Regions from separate parts of the Paenibacillus wuxiensis genome, predicted to be linked through region 1. Evidence: riboswitches for the same ligand, from Rfam matches in the RefSeq annotation. Region 1 holds a riboswitch; each other region holds the start of a gene.

Region 1 (4,216 bases):
AAAGAATTGACCCATGCTTGCTTGAAATTGACCCTCCACCGTCATGAGGTAAATGCCTTCAGAGATGCGTTCGTTGGAAAGAATCGTATACACAAGTATGCTCCTTTTTTCACGAGTAAGGACAGTCTGCATCCTTCTCACGTTTATTGAGATGTGCAGATTCCTGCTCGTAAGAAAAGCCCACATTCACAACCTTATGGATTGCTGCCTATATGGCCTATGCATAAGCTTTTCTCACCTTTACACTTCTACTATGCATGTTCTGGTTGACATCCCACTGTGACCCATGTCACATTAGCGTATGAATTGTGACAATGGTTTCGCAAATTTTCAGAATATTAGCAAGAAGTTACAAGTGAACATCCTAACAATTATAGTCGATGAGATTATTTCCCTACCGTACTAGGTAAGTGGAAGGGCATATTTCTACCACCCCAAGGACATAACAAGAACATTGAACTGTTTATGGAATGGGGGAATGGCGCTATGCAACATTGTCGAATCTGCTTATCTGTACTATCCCTTTGTTTGCTCTGTATTACTGGCTGCTTCCATCGTTCGCAGGAAGCAACGCCTCCCATACCCAATCTTCCACCAAGCAAGCCAAATCAGTCGGAATCGATCCATTCATCAGCAGACAGTCTGTGGAGACAAGATCGCACTCATCCAGTACCACGTATCTTCAAGGCAGACTCTGTGAACATGCATTCCCCACATGCTAAGGAGAAGCAAGAGAATGCAGCTTCATCGGATCATCTTGAGATGCCTAAATTCACCATATCAGCTGAGCATAAAGAGCGTGATAATCAGAAAAGTCAGAAGAGACTGGAGTCGCAGCAGGCAGAGTCAGAATCTGGCCAGCAGAAACAGCGTTCTTCCTCTTTGAATGAACGCCAGCACAAGTGGCAGAAATCAACCCCGTCGCAATCTGCGGCGCAAGCTTCACAATCATCCCGCTCCAGTATGCATAAGATGAAGAAACAGCATCTCACGATTGCGGAACTGCGGTTGAAGTACCCACATATCTTTAAATTGAATGCGAAGCAGCGTCATGGAGAACGACAAGTTGCGCTCACCTTCGATGACGCACCGGATAACCGCATTACGCCGCTTGTATTGGATATATTGAAGGAGCACAATATCCGAGCCACTTTCTTTCTTGTTGGCTCTCGTGCCAAGGCTTATCCAGGACTCGTCGAGCGGATGGTGCGCGAGGGGCATGTGATCGGTAATCATTCGTACAATCATCCGTTGCTGACAAAGCTGACGCTTCCAGCTTTTGAACACCAGGTGAAGGATACTGAACGCATTATCGAGCAGTCTACCGGATATAAGCCTCGATACTTCCGTCCGCCATATGGAGAAATCAACGAAGAGCAATTGCGCTGGGCAGGAGATAATGGATACATGGTCGTCAATTGGGATGTAGATACAAACGATTGGCGTGGATTAACCGCTTCACGTATTTTGCAAAATGTGATGCGTGGGGTACGCCCAGGTTCCATCGTATTGCAGCATGCCAGCGGAAGCACACAAAATGGATATCTGCATGGAACCGTGAAAGCACTCCCATCGATTATTCAGCAGTTAAGGGAGCGGAAATATGAGTTCGTCACCCTGCCTGATCTGCTCCAAGATCAGAAGGAAAAGAAGGAATAAGTAAACAAGCCCCGCCATAATGGCGAGGCTTGTTGTTCAATTGCTATTGTAAGTATTCATCTACATCTATATATAATAGTAGATATTATTTCAACACGTATACTTTAACGTCTTGCACGCCGAATGTGTTGCCTGTCTTCTTGCTTACCGGTACAAATATGTCAACCTTTTTCCCCTTGATTGCACCGCCTGTATCCGTAGCTACAGCAACCATACCGCCTGTCGGCAAGTGTTTGAAATCATATCCCGTAATATACAATTTCGTACCAAGCGGAATCACTTTTGGATCGACCGCAACTGTACCTAGTTTCAATGCATTACCCAAAGCATCTACTGCGCCCCATTTGCCGTTTTCACTCGGATGAGCGGTATAGGCTGTAGCACGCATGCTTATCGTTTTCTTGTATGTCGCTGTACGTCCAGAGGACAATTGAACTACATTTTTAGGAGCAGCTTGTTGTACTGCTGCTTTCTGATTATTCGAAGCCGTTTTGACTGCCTGTTCGTCATTTTTTGCTACACCCAAAGCATTATTGACTGGCATCCCTTCCAATACCGACTTTTGAACAACAGGGCTTGGAAGTTCGATGGAGAGTCCACCATACAAATTTTTCGGATTAATTGTCGGGTTTGCCGACAATACGGATTCAACACTCATGTTGTAATTCTTAGCAATTGAATAGAACGTTTCTCCTTCTTTTACCGTATAGGGCTCAGCCTGTGCCGGCAAAATTTGAAGAATGGACGCAAGTCCAAGTAATGCTGCTGTAATCGTTAGTGTAATTCTTTTACGCATATGTTTTGTTTTCCTCCTGTGCATTAGCCTGCGGGGTTAGTTGTCGGATTCGGGTCAAGGAGTTCCCCTACGCCATTCCAAGTTGCGGAATAAGCGATTCACCCCAAGGTGTTCTCGTAATATCGAACACCGGTCAATAGTCCCCCGTACGGGTGTGTCGTTTCGGCTCGGATTGCATCATATCACAATTTTGTAACCTGTGCGCAGGAATATGATGGTAAGTCTCTGGAACCCGCGCCCCCCAATGGATTGAAGCTTCAAACTTTTTTTATTTCATAACAAATTTGTAATCAGAGATGACATTTTTGTAATCTTTCTGTTTCTATCATAGCACATATTTCAGATTTGTAAACGAAAACGCTTACATAATACAGCAAAACAACAATAGGCACCCCCTAAGGATGCCTATTCGAATACCTATATATTTACAATACCTCTTTACAATACTCTACTTAGAAAATCCTGCGTTCTAGCATGCTTAGGATGGTTAAATAATTGGTCTGGAGAACCTTCCTCCACAATATTGCCGCCATCCATAAACAAAATACGATCGCCCACTTCACGTGCGAAGTTCATCTCATGAGTTACGATTACCATCGTCATTCCTTCTCCGGCGAGTGATTTCATGACCTCAAGCACTTCGCCGACCATCTCTGGATCAAGCGCTGATGTCGGCTCATCGAACAGCATCACATGCGGCTGCATAGCAAGTGCTCGCGCAATCGCGATACGCTGCTTCTGTCCACCGGACAATTGTCTAGGGAATGCCTTGGCCTTATCCGCCAATCCAACCTTGCCAAGCAGCTCCATTGCTAGTTTATTTGCTTCAGCCTCTGGCACATGTTTCACCTTTATTGGAGCAAGGGTAATATTTTGCAGCACGGTCATATGGGGAAATAGGTTGAACGATTGGAATACCATCCCCATTTTTTCACGTGTTTTGTTAATGTTGTGCGACTTGTCAGTGATGCACTGATCCTCGAAACGGATATCCCCTTGTGTCGGAGTTTCCAGCAAATTAATGCAACGAAGGAGAGTACTCTTTCCGGATCCGCTAGGGCCTATGACTACAACCACTTCACCACGATCAATAGAGACATTTACCCCTTTTAAAATCTCCAATCTATCATACGATTTATGCAAATTTTGAATTTTAATCATGCTCGCTCAACTTCCTTTCCAAACGTGCCACCACTTTCGATAAAGTGAAGGTTAGAATGAGATAGATACACGCTGCTCCAATCAGTGGTCCCATCGCTGAATAAATTTTGGCACGAACGATATTCGTCTCAAACATCAAGTCTGCAATCCCGATGGTGCTGACAATTGAAGTCTCCTTAATAATCGTAATAAATTCGTTGCCTATCGCCGGAATAACATTGCGGAACGCTTGTGGAAGTACGATCAAGCGCATCCCCATTGATTTTGACATTCCGAGAGAACGAGCTGCTTCCAATTGACCGTGGTCGATCGATTGTATGCCGGCACGGAAGATTTCAGCCAAATACGCACCACTATTTAAGGATAGAGCAATCGCTCCAGATGTTAGTGCACTAAATTCTACGCCATACTCTGCAAGTCCATAATGAATAATGAATAATTGTACAAGCAGCGGTGTTCCACGGAACACCTCGATATAGGTGACAGCAAACCATTTAAGCGGCTTTATTTTAGACATCCGCATCAAGACAATGGCCACTCCCAATAGTAATCCGAATAGAACGGATATCGCGGATAGCAGTACGGTTATGCCAGCACCGG
Region 2 (4,216 bases), on a different contig from region 1:
GATTTACAAGAAAGAAAAAGGGGCGCATAAACGTGTTATTTGATACACATACGCATTTAGACAGCAGCAATTTTGACGAGGATCGCGATCAGGTTATCGCACGGGCCATTGAACAAGGGGTGACCCGTATGGTTAACATCGGGTTCAATCGAGAGACGATCCCGACGACGATGGCGTTGGCAGAGAAATATGATTTTATCTATGCAGCCGTGGGCTGGCATCCGGTAGATGCGATAACGATGAAGCCGGAGGATATAGACTGGATCGCCAAGCTAACGGAGCATGAAAAGGTTGTGGCGATTGGCGAGATCGGACTGGACTATCACTGGGATACGTCTCCGAAGGATGTTCAGCACCGTGTATTCCGCGAGCAAATTGGGTTGGCGCGAGAATTGAAGATGCCGATCATTATTCATAATCGTGAAGCGCACGAAGATGTAATCCGCATCTTGCGCGAGGAGAAGGCTCACGAAGTAGGGGGCATCATGCACTCCTTCTCAGGTAGCTGGGAAACAGCGAAGATGTGCCTGGATATGGGCTTCTACCTTTCATTTGGAGGACCTGTTACTTTCAAAAATGCAAAACAGCCGAAAGAAGTACTTGTTAAGGTTCCGAATGATCGACTGCTTGTGGAGACGGATTCTCCCTATTTGACTCCTCATCCGTTCCGAGGCAAGCGCAATGAGTCCGCATATGTTCGTCTTGTTGCAGAGGTTGCAGCAGAGCTGAAAGGTATGGAATTTGAAGAATTTTGCAGAATGACGACTCAAAATGCAATGACATGTTTTGACATCGCGTGAAAACGGGCCAAAAACAAGTGAAAAAAAGACATTGGCCATAAAATAAGTGGATTTCATTATGAAAAACGGATTTAGTTACATTTTTTTAACCATTTTTCGCGAAAAACGGAATTGCTACTGTCTTTACAAGAAGATTGCAAACACGATATGATTTCTCACAGATGTTATTACACAATTCAATATTGTTCCAACTAATTCAGTATCGCTTAATCTCCATGAAGTGGAGAGCGGGGGAACCAGAGTGTGAACGACATGACATGAGTACATGTTCAATCACACGGATTAATTCCTTGGGGTGAATTAGGGACGACCGAGCCATGAGCCGGTTGGTTCCGATAGGGCGACTCTCAAGCCCGAACCCGACAGCTAACCTCGTCAGCGTACCGAGAGAGGGTTCCTCGCGTCCTGCACTGTTGACGTTTGGGTTTCTATTACGGAAGCCGCGAAAGAGTCTCCTCTTACGAAGGGCTTCTTTTGTTTACTCTCAAACATTCTTTTTTTGAATAATGAGAATAAAGACGTCATAGGGTGTAAGAAATAGGAGGTGGGAGCAGCCAATACTGAAACGTTGGTACGGAGATTTCGGCATTGTCTTGAACGATTACATGCTCGTTTATGGCAAGTGAAGTCTCTCGTAAACATTCTTGAAATAGTCGCGTCAGATGGAATCATGCAGAGCACTCGACGGCGGGACTATGTAAGGAGGACCGAGAAATGGGACAGATCGTGAACAACGAAACCCATGAACCCCGATCATCCAGCATGTCACTCGCATTGCGATGGAAGCATGAAAATGTGCGTGTTATCACCGTTATTGCAGCTGTAGCAATCGTGATCACATTAATAGCAGTCTTGACTTGGTATAATGTAACGAAGAAGACAGTGGCTGTGCTCGTTGATGGACAAGAGCGTTCAGTCGAAACTCGCCTAGATACGCTTCGCAATGTTTTGGATGAGCATGCGATAGCGCTTGGGGCATACGATGTAGTATCGAAGCCGCTTGATGCAGAAATTGCTGATGGAGATCGAGTTATTATTGAACGCGCTTTGCCTATCCAAATTACAGCGGATGGGAAGAAAGAAACACAATTTACGACGAAGAAGTCGGTGCATGATGCACTGAGTTCGCTGCAAATCCAAGTGAACCCTGAAGATAAGGTATTCCCTTCTAAGCGTGCCTCTATTTCGAAGAACATGGATATTCGTATCGTCCGTGTCAGCAAGAAGATGGAAGAGCGTAAAGTGAAGGTTCCTTATCAAGTGGTGAAGCAGGCAGATGCTACTCTCCTTAAGGGGAAGACCAAGACGGTTCAAGATGGAAAAGAAGGCTTGGTTGTCCAGAAAGTACAGAAAACGTACGAGGATGGTAAGCTCGTATATGCGCAGATGGTCGACAAATCCGTTCATACAAAACAAGTGAATCAAGTGATAGCCTATGGAACGAAGAAGGAACCGGAAGTTGCTGTTCTGTCAGTGAACGCGCAGGAAGACGATTCTGACAATGTTTCCAGTGGCGACAAAGATTTTAACTATAAAAAAGTGCTGAAGAACGTTCAACTGACGGCGTATACGGAATCTGAGGGATCGGCTGGTGCGAAGACGGCATCTGGCGCAATAGTATCAGAAGGTCGTACTATCGCGGTTGATCCGAAGGTCATTCCGCTCGGCTGGTGGGTATATATCGAAGGGATTGGATTCAGACGTGCTGAAGATACAGGTGGCGCGGTCAAGGGGAAAATTATCGATGTATACTTCGACAGCAAGAAGGCGGTCAGCAAATTCGGACGCAAGAAGGGGTACACCGTATACGTGGTTGGCCCAGTCAAGCCGGAATCGAACTAACGCACAAGGTATGCAGCCATGTGTAATTAGGATATAGTAATGAATAATGATTTATGTCATGCTAAGAAGAGGGGACACCCTCTTCTTTTGTTGTTTATTTATGAATGGAGAGCATGAGAAGGATGCGGAATTAGGAAGCAGCCTTGTGGTGAGAGGAGCAAGCATATTGATACGTGAAGTGATAGTTGTAGAAGGCAAAGATGATACCGTTGCCATTCACCGTGCCGTTGAGGCGGATACAATTGAGACAGGTGGATCGGCGATTAATGATACAACGATAAAACGCATCGCATTGGCCCAAGAGCGTCGAGGGGTTATTATTTTCACGGATCCAGATCATGCGGGAGAGAAAATTCGGAAGACGATAGCAGAACGTGTACCTGGGTGCAAGCACGCTTTCCTGCCTAGACATGAGGCGATAGCCAAAGGGGATCTTGGTGTGGAGAATGCAAAGCCAGAAGCGATTCGCCGTGCCTTAGAGCAGGTTCGCTCGGAGATGCCAAGCATGACGTCAGAGCTGACGTGGACGGATCTCGTCGAAGCGGGATTAACGACGCATGCAGGCTCTGCAGAACGCAGACGGCAGTTAGGTGAAATATTGGGCATTGGATACTGCAACGCGAAGCAGATGCTCAAGCGCTGCGGTGTGTTTCAGATCGGACGAGAGGAATTTGAGAACGCCTTGCGGAAGCTGAACCAATTCGAGCAGGAACAATGTGCAGAAGGAGAATAGATGGAATGACGCAGACGAGAATAGATATTGCAACACCGAACCGCACGAAAGACATTATACGCAAGCATGGGTTTTCATTTAAGAAAAGCTTAGGACAGAACTTCCTAATTGATATGAACATTTTGCGCCGTATTGTGGATGCTGCAGAGCTGGATGATGTGACAGGTGCCCTGGAGATTGGGCCTGGGATTGGTGCGCTTACGGAGCAGCTCGCTAAGCGCGCTCGTCGTGTAACAGCAGTCGAGATCGATCAGCGCTTGCTTCCGATATTAGGGGAAGTGCTGGAGCCTTATGAACATGTCCATGTTGTACATGGGGATGTATTGAAGGTGGATTTGCATGAATTGTTCCGCGAACAGTTCCAGGATGTCGATCGGGTAAGTGTTGTGGCTAACTTGCCGTATTATGTGACGACCCCGATTATGATGAAGCTTCTGGAGGAGCGTCTGCCGCTCAAGAACATCGTCGTCATGATTCAGAAGGAAGTTGCAGAGCGAATGGCAGCGAAGCCAGGAGGCAAGGATTACGGCAGCTTAAGTGTGGCTGTTCAATATTTTGCAGAGCCGGAGCTTGTATGCACCGTGCCGCATACGGTGTTCATCCCGCAGCCAAATGTAGAGTCTGCAGTAATCCGTCTACGTGTGAGACAGACTCCACCTGTGCAGGTGAAGGATGAGCCGCTGTTATTCGATGTTGTACAGGCTTCGTTCGCTCAGCGTCGCAAGACGATTTGGAATAACCTGAAGGCTCGCTATGCCAGCAAGTGTGGTACAGACAGGCTGACAGAAGCGCTTGCTTCAGCACATATTGAACCGAATCGCCGAGGGGAAACACTCTCGAT
Region 3 (4,216 bases), on a different contig from region 1:
ACATGGCCGTCCACCAGCCATGCTTCAGCATAATGAACAGGAAGAACATGCCGATAAACAGGAGCTCTACCGGACGAGAGTAATACGGATAGATCGGATAGGTGACATGTCCGAACGCCCATACAAGGGTAGGGATAATCCCGGCTAACCATGGGTTGCGGAACAATCGGTTCAGCAGTCCAACCCCGAACAAGCGGTATATCCCTTCCTCCGAAATAGCTGCAACCCAAGCTAGAAGAGGGAACAGTGGTGCAATTCGCAGGTTGAGCGGAGATTGTGAGGCATCGGTCGATGACCACGCATGAAACCCTGATTCCAAAATGAAAAATATAACCGTTTGCATGCCGAGCAATACGCCTGTGTACGCGATTCCGATCCATAATGCTTGTATGAGCTTGCCGCCAAATGCGCGATCACTCCAGGTAGGCAGAACATCTCTGTACGCAGACAACTCCCATGCTCGCTTTCCCGCATGGAGAGAGAAGTAGAGGATAACGCCTTGAATTACTGTAATTGCGCCTTGAATGGCAAAGGACAGCCCCATATTCACCGAGTCCACAGGGGTACGGAGTTCCAGAGCGAAGAGACCCGGAAGCACGTTCCATAGATGCAGCAGAGAAATTCCGCATGAGACGGCAGTAAGGGCGAACAATGTCTTCGATCCGAACTTCAGGCCATGACGGTAGACGATGCAAGCGATCAGTGAACATGCACTTAGTAGGATCGTCATCCACATATAGCCGATATTGTAAATGGACGATGCAGTCTTCGTTTGATGCAGTTCTTCAGCTAGATAGCTGTTCGGGATAACCCAGTAGGGCTTCAGCATGACAATGCGATCTTGGGAGAAGACGGCCTTCACGTTCAATGCGGCTTCACCAAGCCGTGCTTCAGGCACGTTATACTCTACCGTGTCTAGCTCCGCCGATGATGCGATTAGTTTTAATTGGGTAGGATTCCATCCCATGTGCTTCAAGAGTGTATCAGCAAGCTTCTTGCGGTTCACTGGACCCAAGGCAGTCTCCGCATCTTCTGCTGACGCCATATCCACATGATTTCCCGTAACCCCGCTAATGTCGGAGGTGATAGGAGGCTTTTCCTCCCATTCGAATCCAATAATACGACCGCTTGTCATGTGAACGTCAATGCGCATGACACCGGATTTTCCAGCCCGATTCATATTCAATAATACCTGAAAAGTATCATAGGGACTGGATGGTTCCCATTTCTGAAATGAAGCGGTCAGCTTCTCCTTGCTCATGTAGCCGGAAACCGTTGATTGACTGCGATAAATGACGGTTGGAGCAGTATCTTCTTCAGGTGTAATTGAAATATGGAACTGTTTTAAGTCCTGTACAAATGTGAGTGCCTTTTGCGCTGCTTTCTCTTTGGTTAAGATGGATTGGCTGGCTGCTGATTCCATCATGGCTTCTGTCTGCTGAAAGGGAATGAATACCTGAACAATGAGGAATAATAGAAATCCGGCCACAGAAGAAAGAAGAAGCGGCTTGGATACATAGGACATGTTGGAACCTCCATTCCATCACACATTTAGCGTATGGTTGCTTATTTGTTCATTTTATCCACTTCAACTTTGTAAAGTCCAGCAGAGAAAATGAAGAAACACCTAGCGAAAATGAGTGTTTTGAATACAATTGAAGAAAATGGGGGATTGTAAGCGCTATTTCTTCAAGTTTTTCGTCTTATTCTGGTTAATTTGTTCATTCCTTGACTTTGTATGCTGCAGGGGAAACGTATATAATCTCGTTATGAATTGCATACAAGCCGAGTTTCGTGAATGAACGAAAGCGGGGGACCCGATAAATGGGGTGAATATCGCAGTTGTGGATGCATAGAATCCACTTGCGATTAGGGCAGCCTGAACGTGCCCGAATCCGACAGCTAACCTCGTAGGCATGTACGTCAGGATACCAGCGATAGCATTGGATTTCCAGTGCTTTTTTTCGTGGGGAAAAAAAGAGGTGACTCCCGTGGAGGGAACAAAAAAGGCCATTCGATTTAATCTGACACCACCGCGAATTCTGGTTGTAGGGTTTGCAGCAATTGTATTATTGGGCGCATTTCTACTCATGCTTCCGATATCAAATGCGGATGGGATTCCGCTGCCATTCCTCGATGCTTTGTTCACGTCAACGTCAGCAACTTGTGTGACGGGGCTCATTGTGGTGGATACGGGCACTCATTTTACCGTATTCGGGCAGGTGGTCATCATGCTGCTTATTCAAATTGGTGGGCTTGGATTCATGACAATGGCAACGCTGTTTGCATTAGCACTGAAGAAGAAGATATCGCTGAAGGAAAGGCTTATATTGCAAGAAGCGCTTAATCAGGGCAGCATGGAAGGCATCGTGCGCCTTATCCGTAAAGTGATCTTGTTCGCGGTATGTATCGAGGGGACGGCAGCTGTACTGTTCTCCGTGCGATGGGCATTTGATCTTCCGCTAGGCAAGGCCATTTATTTCGGTATCTTCCATGCTGTTTCTTTTTTCAATAACGCAGGCTTTGATTTATTCGGCTCTGTCAGTGGGCCGTTTTCGAGCTTAACCAGCTATGTCGGAGACCCTATTATTAACCTGGTATCGATGCTGCTTATTATCCTTGGCGGGATTGGATTTATCGTCTTGTCCGATTTGGTGGAATATAAGCGTACTCGCAAGTTGTCTCTGCATACGAAGATCGTGTTAACGATGACGGGATTGCTCATTGTAATCGGAACGGTCGTTATATTTATATTTGAATTTACCAATACACGCACGTTAGGCAGTTTGAATGGTTGGGAGAAGTTCTGGGCATCCCTGTTCCAATCTGTCAGCCCGCGTACCGCTGGAGCGAATACGATTGACATCGGAGCCATGCGCCAAGCCTCGCAATTTTTTATGGTTCTTTTGATGTTCATCGGGGCATCACCAGGATCCACTGGTGGTGGTATTAAGACGACGACGTTCGCCATTCTCATTGGAGCTGTATTTGCTATGATTCGCGGGAAAGAAGATATCGTCATTTACCGGTATCGACTCGCCAAGGATCGTATCTTCAAAGCAGTTACGCTAACGTTGCTGTCATTGTTCTTGGTCATTATCGTATCGATGATATTGTCGACAACAGAAGATCATAGCTTCCTGATGATATTATTCGATACAACATCGGCCTTCGGAACGGTAGGGCTATCAATGGGATTGACGGCGGATTTATCAGATATCGGAAAAGTGCTGCTGAGCCTGACGATGTTTGCAGGCCGTCTTGGGCCATTAACGTTGGCTTATGCGTTAGGCCCGAAAAATGAGCGGGAATTATACCGACACCCAGAAGGGAAAATAACGATAGGATAAGCAAGTTAGATTGTAACGGACGAAGGAGTATACAGGGATATGGAGTTGCAGCAGTTTGCAGTGATCGGGATGGGCCGTTTCGGTTCGAGTCTCGCGAAGGAGCTGGTCAAGCTCGGACATCAGGTGCTAGGCATTGATAAAGATGAGGAAGTAATTGGGGATGTTATGGGCTTCGTAACCCATGCAGTTGTAGCGGACGCATCAGATGAAGAGGTGCTGCGCTCACTCGGCATACGTAACTTCGATTGCGCGATCGTAGCCATTGGTGACGATATTCAGACGAGCATTCTGGTCAGTATTCAGATGAAGGAACTTGGCGTGAAGAAGGTTGTCGCCAAAGCACTTTCCGAATTGCATGGACGTGTTCTGGAGCGGATCGGTGTGGACAGGGTTATTTACCCGGAGCGGGATATGGGCATTCGCGTAGCTCATCAACTTGTATCACCGAACTTGCTGGATTACATTGAATTGTCCAAGGAATATACCATTGCAGAGCTGAGCGTGCCTGGCTGCATGCAAGGCATGGCGCTCAAGGATGTGAATCCAAGAGCTAAGTTCGGGTGCAGCATCGTGGCCCTGAATAAGCCGAAAGGTATGATTATTGCACCATCAGCCGAAGATGTGCTTGATGAGAAAGATATTATGGTTATGATTGGTACGAATACGCAAATCGAAGATTTTGAAGAAGCATTTATGTTGAAGGGGAACGATAGAAAATCGTAAAGAATCCCTTGCGTGGAAGGTCATAAATAAGCCTGCAGTTGTCGCTTGTATAGAGAAGCGAGCTGCAGGCTTATTGCTTATGTAAATGGCTTTACATGACTACAATTTTGAATACGATATAAGTCAGGAAGAAGTAGGCACCC
Region 4 (4,216 bases), on a different contig from region 1:
TAACTGAAATGAAGATCGTCAAGCTTGCAGAGGAATATGAGCATGGAAGGCAGCTATGCGCTGCCGCAGGAATTGAGCTGGAATTTCAGGAACGCAGCGAGGGAATTAGCCCTTCAGCAGCAGCCCCAAGCATTGTGGGCCGATTGCCATTATCAGCATTGCAGGAGACGATTCTCGCCATGTGCTTCCGGGAGACCTTAACGAATGTCGTCAGGCACAGCCGGGCGAAGCATTGCTCGGTTCGGGTTGAGGTGGGAGAGGCAAGGGTTCGATTGGAGATTGCAGATGATGGCATCGGAATTGATGAGCACCAGCTTAAGCAATCAAGTGGGACAGGCATGGCCGGACTGAAACAGCGGCTTCAGCTTGTGGACGGGACGCTTGCTATAGAGTCTGGTGCCCACAAGGGAACGGCATTATCGTTAGTCATTCCGCGTGTAATCCGCGATGGGAAGGGGAAAGGTTCATCATGATTCGAGTTATATTGGGAGAGGACCAACAGATGCTGCGAAGTGCACTCGCCACCTTGTTGTCTCTTGAGGATGATATCGAAGTGATTGGTCAGGCCGAGAATGGCAGTGTAGCGCTGTCGCTTATAGAGGTACTTCAGCCGGATATCGCGGTACTGGATATCGAGATGCCACTTATGACGGGGCTGGATGTCGCGGATGCAGTCAAGAAGAAGGGGCTGGACTGTCGGATTATTATGCTGACGACCTTTGCTCGCTCAGGCTATCTCCAGCGTGCAATGGCATCCAGTGTAGGCGGTTATTTACTCAAGGACAGTCCAAGCGACGAGTTGTCAGATGCCATTCGCCAGGTATATGCAGGCAAGCGGGTGATGAGTCCCGAATTAACGTTGGCTGCGTGGGAAGACCCTTGTCCGTTGTCCCCGAGGGAGAAGGAAGTGCTGTTGCTTGCTGAGAATGGACTGTCCATGCAGGATATTAGCGCCAAATTGTTCTTATCCTATGGAACGGTGCGCAACTATATGTCGGATGCGATTAGCAAAGTAGGAGCGGGTACGCGAATTGAGGCGATTCGAACTGCCAGGGAGAAGGGCTGGCTGGATTAAGAACTGCTGCTGGAATATATGCAGAAGATACTTGATGGAGAATTGTCGGCTCAATTAGCATCCAGAATATAAATGGGTAAGTGCTTCACTAAGTGAATATTTAGCTTATTTTCAGTTTCATTTCAGGAATTACGAACATACTATAGCCATCCCTTACATAAGGAGGTGGAACCTATGAAACGCAATTCAACCGTAGCAGCGTGGACGTGCCTAATGCTTCTCTTGATGGCTTCACCTGCAGCAGCGCAAAGCAGAACTGCGCTAGATGCTGCGGCAGATAAGAGCAGAGAGCAAGCTGCTGTACGAGTGGTCACTTCATCTCAGGCTGTACAGCCGAATCAGCAGAGCATGGAGACGGATAAACAATTAGAACAAGTACAGGCACAAATGAAGGAGCTTCGTGCAGAAATGAAGCAGCTGCGCGAGAAGAAGCTTCAATTGCTAGCTAAGAAACACGGAATTTCGACAGAAGGCAAGAGCAACAAGCAAATTCACCAGGAATTACGCGAGAAATTAGGCATAAAAGGACGACTGTTCCACGAGAAACATCACATTAATGGGAAGCATGTCGAGGATCGTCAGACTCAGCTTCAGCACGAGGAAGAAAAGCATCGAGCAGAGGCGGATGGGCTCACACCAGAAGAGATTAAGGCGAAATTCCAAGAATTGAATGGGTCAGTTAAGTAAATCAGAAGCGTCTATGCGAAAATAGTGAATATCCAGACAAGATATCGGGACATGCGCACAAGCGCATGTCCTTGTGTCGTTAATGGCGATGAGAATGGTTGAAACCGAAAAAGAAATATTTCGTAAAGATAGATAAAAGCACGAATCGTTGACATGCAGAGATGCATAGGATAAAGAAGTTGGATTTGCGCGGATAATGAGGGTAACATGAAACAACCCGACGAAAAGGCGCGTAGCGCTTCTCATCGGGTTATGTAGTCGTTCATATCATTATAAGAGTGCAGTAAACAATCAAACTATTGATATTATTGATTTTCAGTAGCGATAGACGAGAAGTCATTCTCGCTCATTACACGACGTGCACCTACATAGCGCTTCTCGTAGTAGTCCATGCTAAGGCTGTCGATGCGCGTACCCTTGCTTGTCGAAGCGTGTGCGAATTTGTTGTCGCCTACGTAAATGCCGACATGCGATACACCGTTGCCGCCGCTTGTGTCAAAGAAGACCAGGTCTCCTGGACGAAGCTCGTCTTTGCTAACTTTCTCACCAGCGTCAAATTGCGACGAAGATGTGCGAGGAAGATCAATTTCGAACTTGTCGAACACGTACTTCGTAAATCCGGAGCAGTCAAAGCCTTTCGTTGTTGTACCACCATACTTGTACGAAATGCCAAGCAAACCGTCAATCGTGTTGTCCATTTTGGATGCTGCGAATGTGCTGCCTGCACTGAACGAAGTAAACAGAACGCTCAGTCCGAGCACCGCTGTAACTAGCTTCTTCTTCAAAGGGAAGGCTCCTTCCGTGCCTGCGAGGTTAGCTGGAGGGTTCGGTTGAAGGACCCCTATGATCCCTGTGTTACAAGATCAATTCACCCGTAAAAACTGGTTCCCCCGCTTTCCGGTCCGCCCGGAAACTCGGCATTCTGGTTTTTGGAATATGTATTGCTGCGTGCGATAGTAACAATTTTGCAAGAGTTAGTGCCGCTTTCATGACAAAGTTGTAATAAATCTAGACTTATTGTAACAGACGGAAATTCCTTTGACAAATATTTTTTGTCCTTGACACGAAAAAAACTTGTCAGATCAGCGTTTTTTTCGCTGATAGACAAGTTTTTTAATTCATTTTGTTAGGTTACGCTACTTCAATATCATCGTAACCCTTTGTAACTTTGTAACTTTGTAACTTTATAACTCTGTAACTAAATTGCGCTCAATCAGAACCCCCATTATTTCATCTGTTGCTCTGCTTCCTGCCAGACAGCGTGGCGTGCAGACAATCCCCACATTTTGAGTATAGTCATAATGGCAGGCAATGCCTGTTGAATAATGAGTGCGGTAATTCCGGTGAACACGGCCGCCGCCGTTGTGGACAATATGCCTACGCCAATCGTGATACCAATAAAGAGAAGTGACAATCCTAGAATGGGAAGCAAGCGACGAGTTCCGGCTGTCACAGATCGAATTAACGGTGTTTCTGAGGCAGCGCCGAAGTTAAGGAATAAGAACAATTGATGAACAAGCCAGCCGCCAATGAACCAAGCGATTACAAACGGTGCCACTGCCACGAGTAAGGAAGACAGAGAAGCCGATGTGGACAGGGCATGGGCCGCATAAGGAACGAACCATATAGCGGGTGCGATAATGAGCAGTGTCTCGAGTAGATAGAGGACAAGCATTGGCTTCCAAGCGAGCTTGATACCTTGGAAAAAGGCAAGCCCCTGCTGCTTGGGCCGTGACATAGCATGGAATACACCCGCGTGAATGAAGGGGGTAAGCAGCATATGGACGGCAACGAATCCGAGGATAGCCCATAAGTAAGGGAAGTAGTCATTCGTCTTCATTAGATAGAACTGGCTTTCGGTCAGAAAGAGCTGCCTGCTCATCTCGGTAGGTGCTGGATCTGGGTAACGGCGCAGGATAGGTGTTACCACTCCATCGACGAAGCGATAGAGGAAGAACCCCCATAACAGTTGGTACAAGAATAGAATGACCCATATATAGATGTGCTCTTTGCACCAATTCCAGCCTGAACGCACATAAGCCTTCACACTATCACCACCCCAAAATGTTCGTAACAGCTTCGATTACCTTGATGACGGATAAATTAACTCGTGTACGGACAGGTTCATCGACATGAGCACGCATATAATTATTGATGTGCTTGTTCTCAACGACAATCGAATATAGAGGATCAACCATGACCCAGCTGAGCGGCGCTTTATGGGTGACGGTATATTGGATGCGGTCTCCCTCTCCATTCCATCCCTTGCGAGTCGTCGTGCCATCCGAGAATCCAAATACGATCGGAATGGATGGATAATTGGCACCGAGCTTGCGGATATAGACAGTCGCTTCATATTGGGTAGACCCATTCGATTCAATCGTACGTGAATCAATGTTCTCCACGGCGAAGTCTGCCATCATGCCGTTGTACACATATTGTTGGAAGAAATCA

What was found. A riboswitch is a leader RNA that binds a small molecule or an ion and turns the genes downstream of it on or off. The one in region 1 is predicted to bind cyclic di-AMP.
Region 2: it holds a riboswitch for cyclic di-AMP, as region 1 does, so the genes downstream of both, ABN764_RS28765 (resuscitation-promoting factor) here and ABN764_RS02880 (3D domain-containing protein) in region 1, are expected to answer to the same signal.
Region 3: it holds a riboswitch for cyclic di-AMP, as region 1 does, so the genes downstream of both, ABN764_RS22965 (TrkH family potassium uptake protein) here and ABN764_RS02880 (3D domain-containing protein) in region 1, are expected to answer to the same signal.
Region 4: it holds a riboswitch for cyclic di-AMP, as region 1 does, so the genes downstream of both, ABN764_RS27610 (C40 family peptidase) here and ABN764_RS02880 (3D domain-containing protein) in region 1, are expected to answer to the same signal.

The regions. Positions count from the first base shown of each region.
Region 1 is NZ_JBEFZI010000001.1:631,827-636,042, reverse strand. It holds gene ABN764_RS02890 (dihydroorotate dehydrogenase electron transfer subunit) at 1-93, opposite strand, end outside; gene ABN764_RS02885 (polysaccharide deacetylase family protein) at 487-1,659, shown strand; gene ABN764_RS02880 (3D domain-containing protein) at 1,745-2,455, opposite strand; cyclic di-AMP (ydaO/yuaA leader) riboswitch at 2,465-2,633, opposite strand; gene ABN764_RS02875 (amino acid ABC transporter ATP-binding protein) at 2,894-3,616, opposite strand; gene ABN764_RS02870 (amino acid ABC transporter permease) at 3,609-4,216, opposite strand, start outside.
Region 2 is NZ_JBEFZI010000020.1:10,930-15,145, forward strand. It holds gene ABN764_RS28760 (TatD family hydrolase) at 33-800, shown strand; cyclic di-AMP (ydaO/yuaA leader) riboswitch at 994-1,197, shown strand; gene ABN764_RS28765 (resuscitation-promoting factor) at 1,515-2,642, shown strand; gene rnmV (ribonuclease M5) at 2,809-3,375, shown strand; gene rsmA (16S rRNA (adenine(1518)-N(6)/adenine(1519)-N(6))-dimethyltransferase RsmA) at 3,381-4,216, shown strand, end outside.
Region 3 is NZ_JBEFZI010000010.1:139,193-143,408, forward strand. It holds gene ABN764_RS22960 (CPBP family intramembrane glutamic endopeptidase) at 1-1,525, opposite strand, end outside; cyclic di-AMP (ydaO/yuaA leader) riboswitch at 1,774-1,932, shown strand; gene ABN764_RS22965 (TrkH family potassium uptake protein) at 1,992-3,350, shown strand; gene ABN764_RS22970 (potassium channel family protein) at 3,390-4,073, shown strand; gene ABN764_RS22975 (hypothetical protein) at 4,165-4,216, opposite strand, start outside.
Region 4 is NZ_JBEFZI010000017.1:39,867-44,082, reverse strand. It holds gene ABN764_RS27625 (sensor histidine kinase) at 1-473, shown strand, start outside; gene ABN764_RS27620 (response regulator transcription factor) at 470-1,075, shown strand; gene ABN764_RS27615 (serine protease) at 1,250-1,762, shown strand; gene ABN764_RS27610 (C40 family peptidase) at 2,068-2,547, opposite strand; cyclic di-AMP (ydaO/yuaA leader) riboswitch at 2,551-2,692, opposite strand; gene ABN764_RS27605 (hypothetical protein) at 2,988-3,809, opposite strand; gene ABN764_RS27600 (M1 family metallopeptidase) at 3,814-4,216, opposite strand, start outside.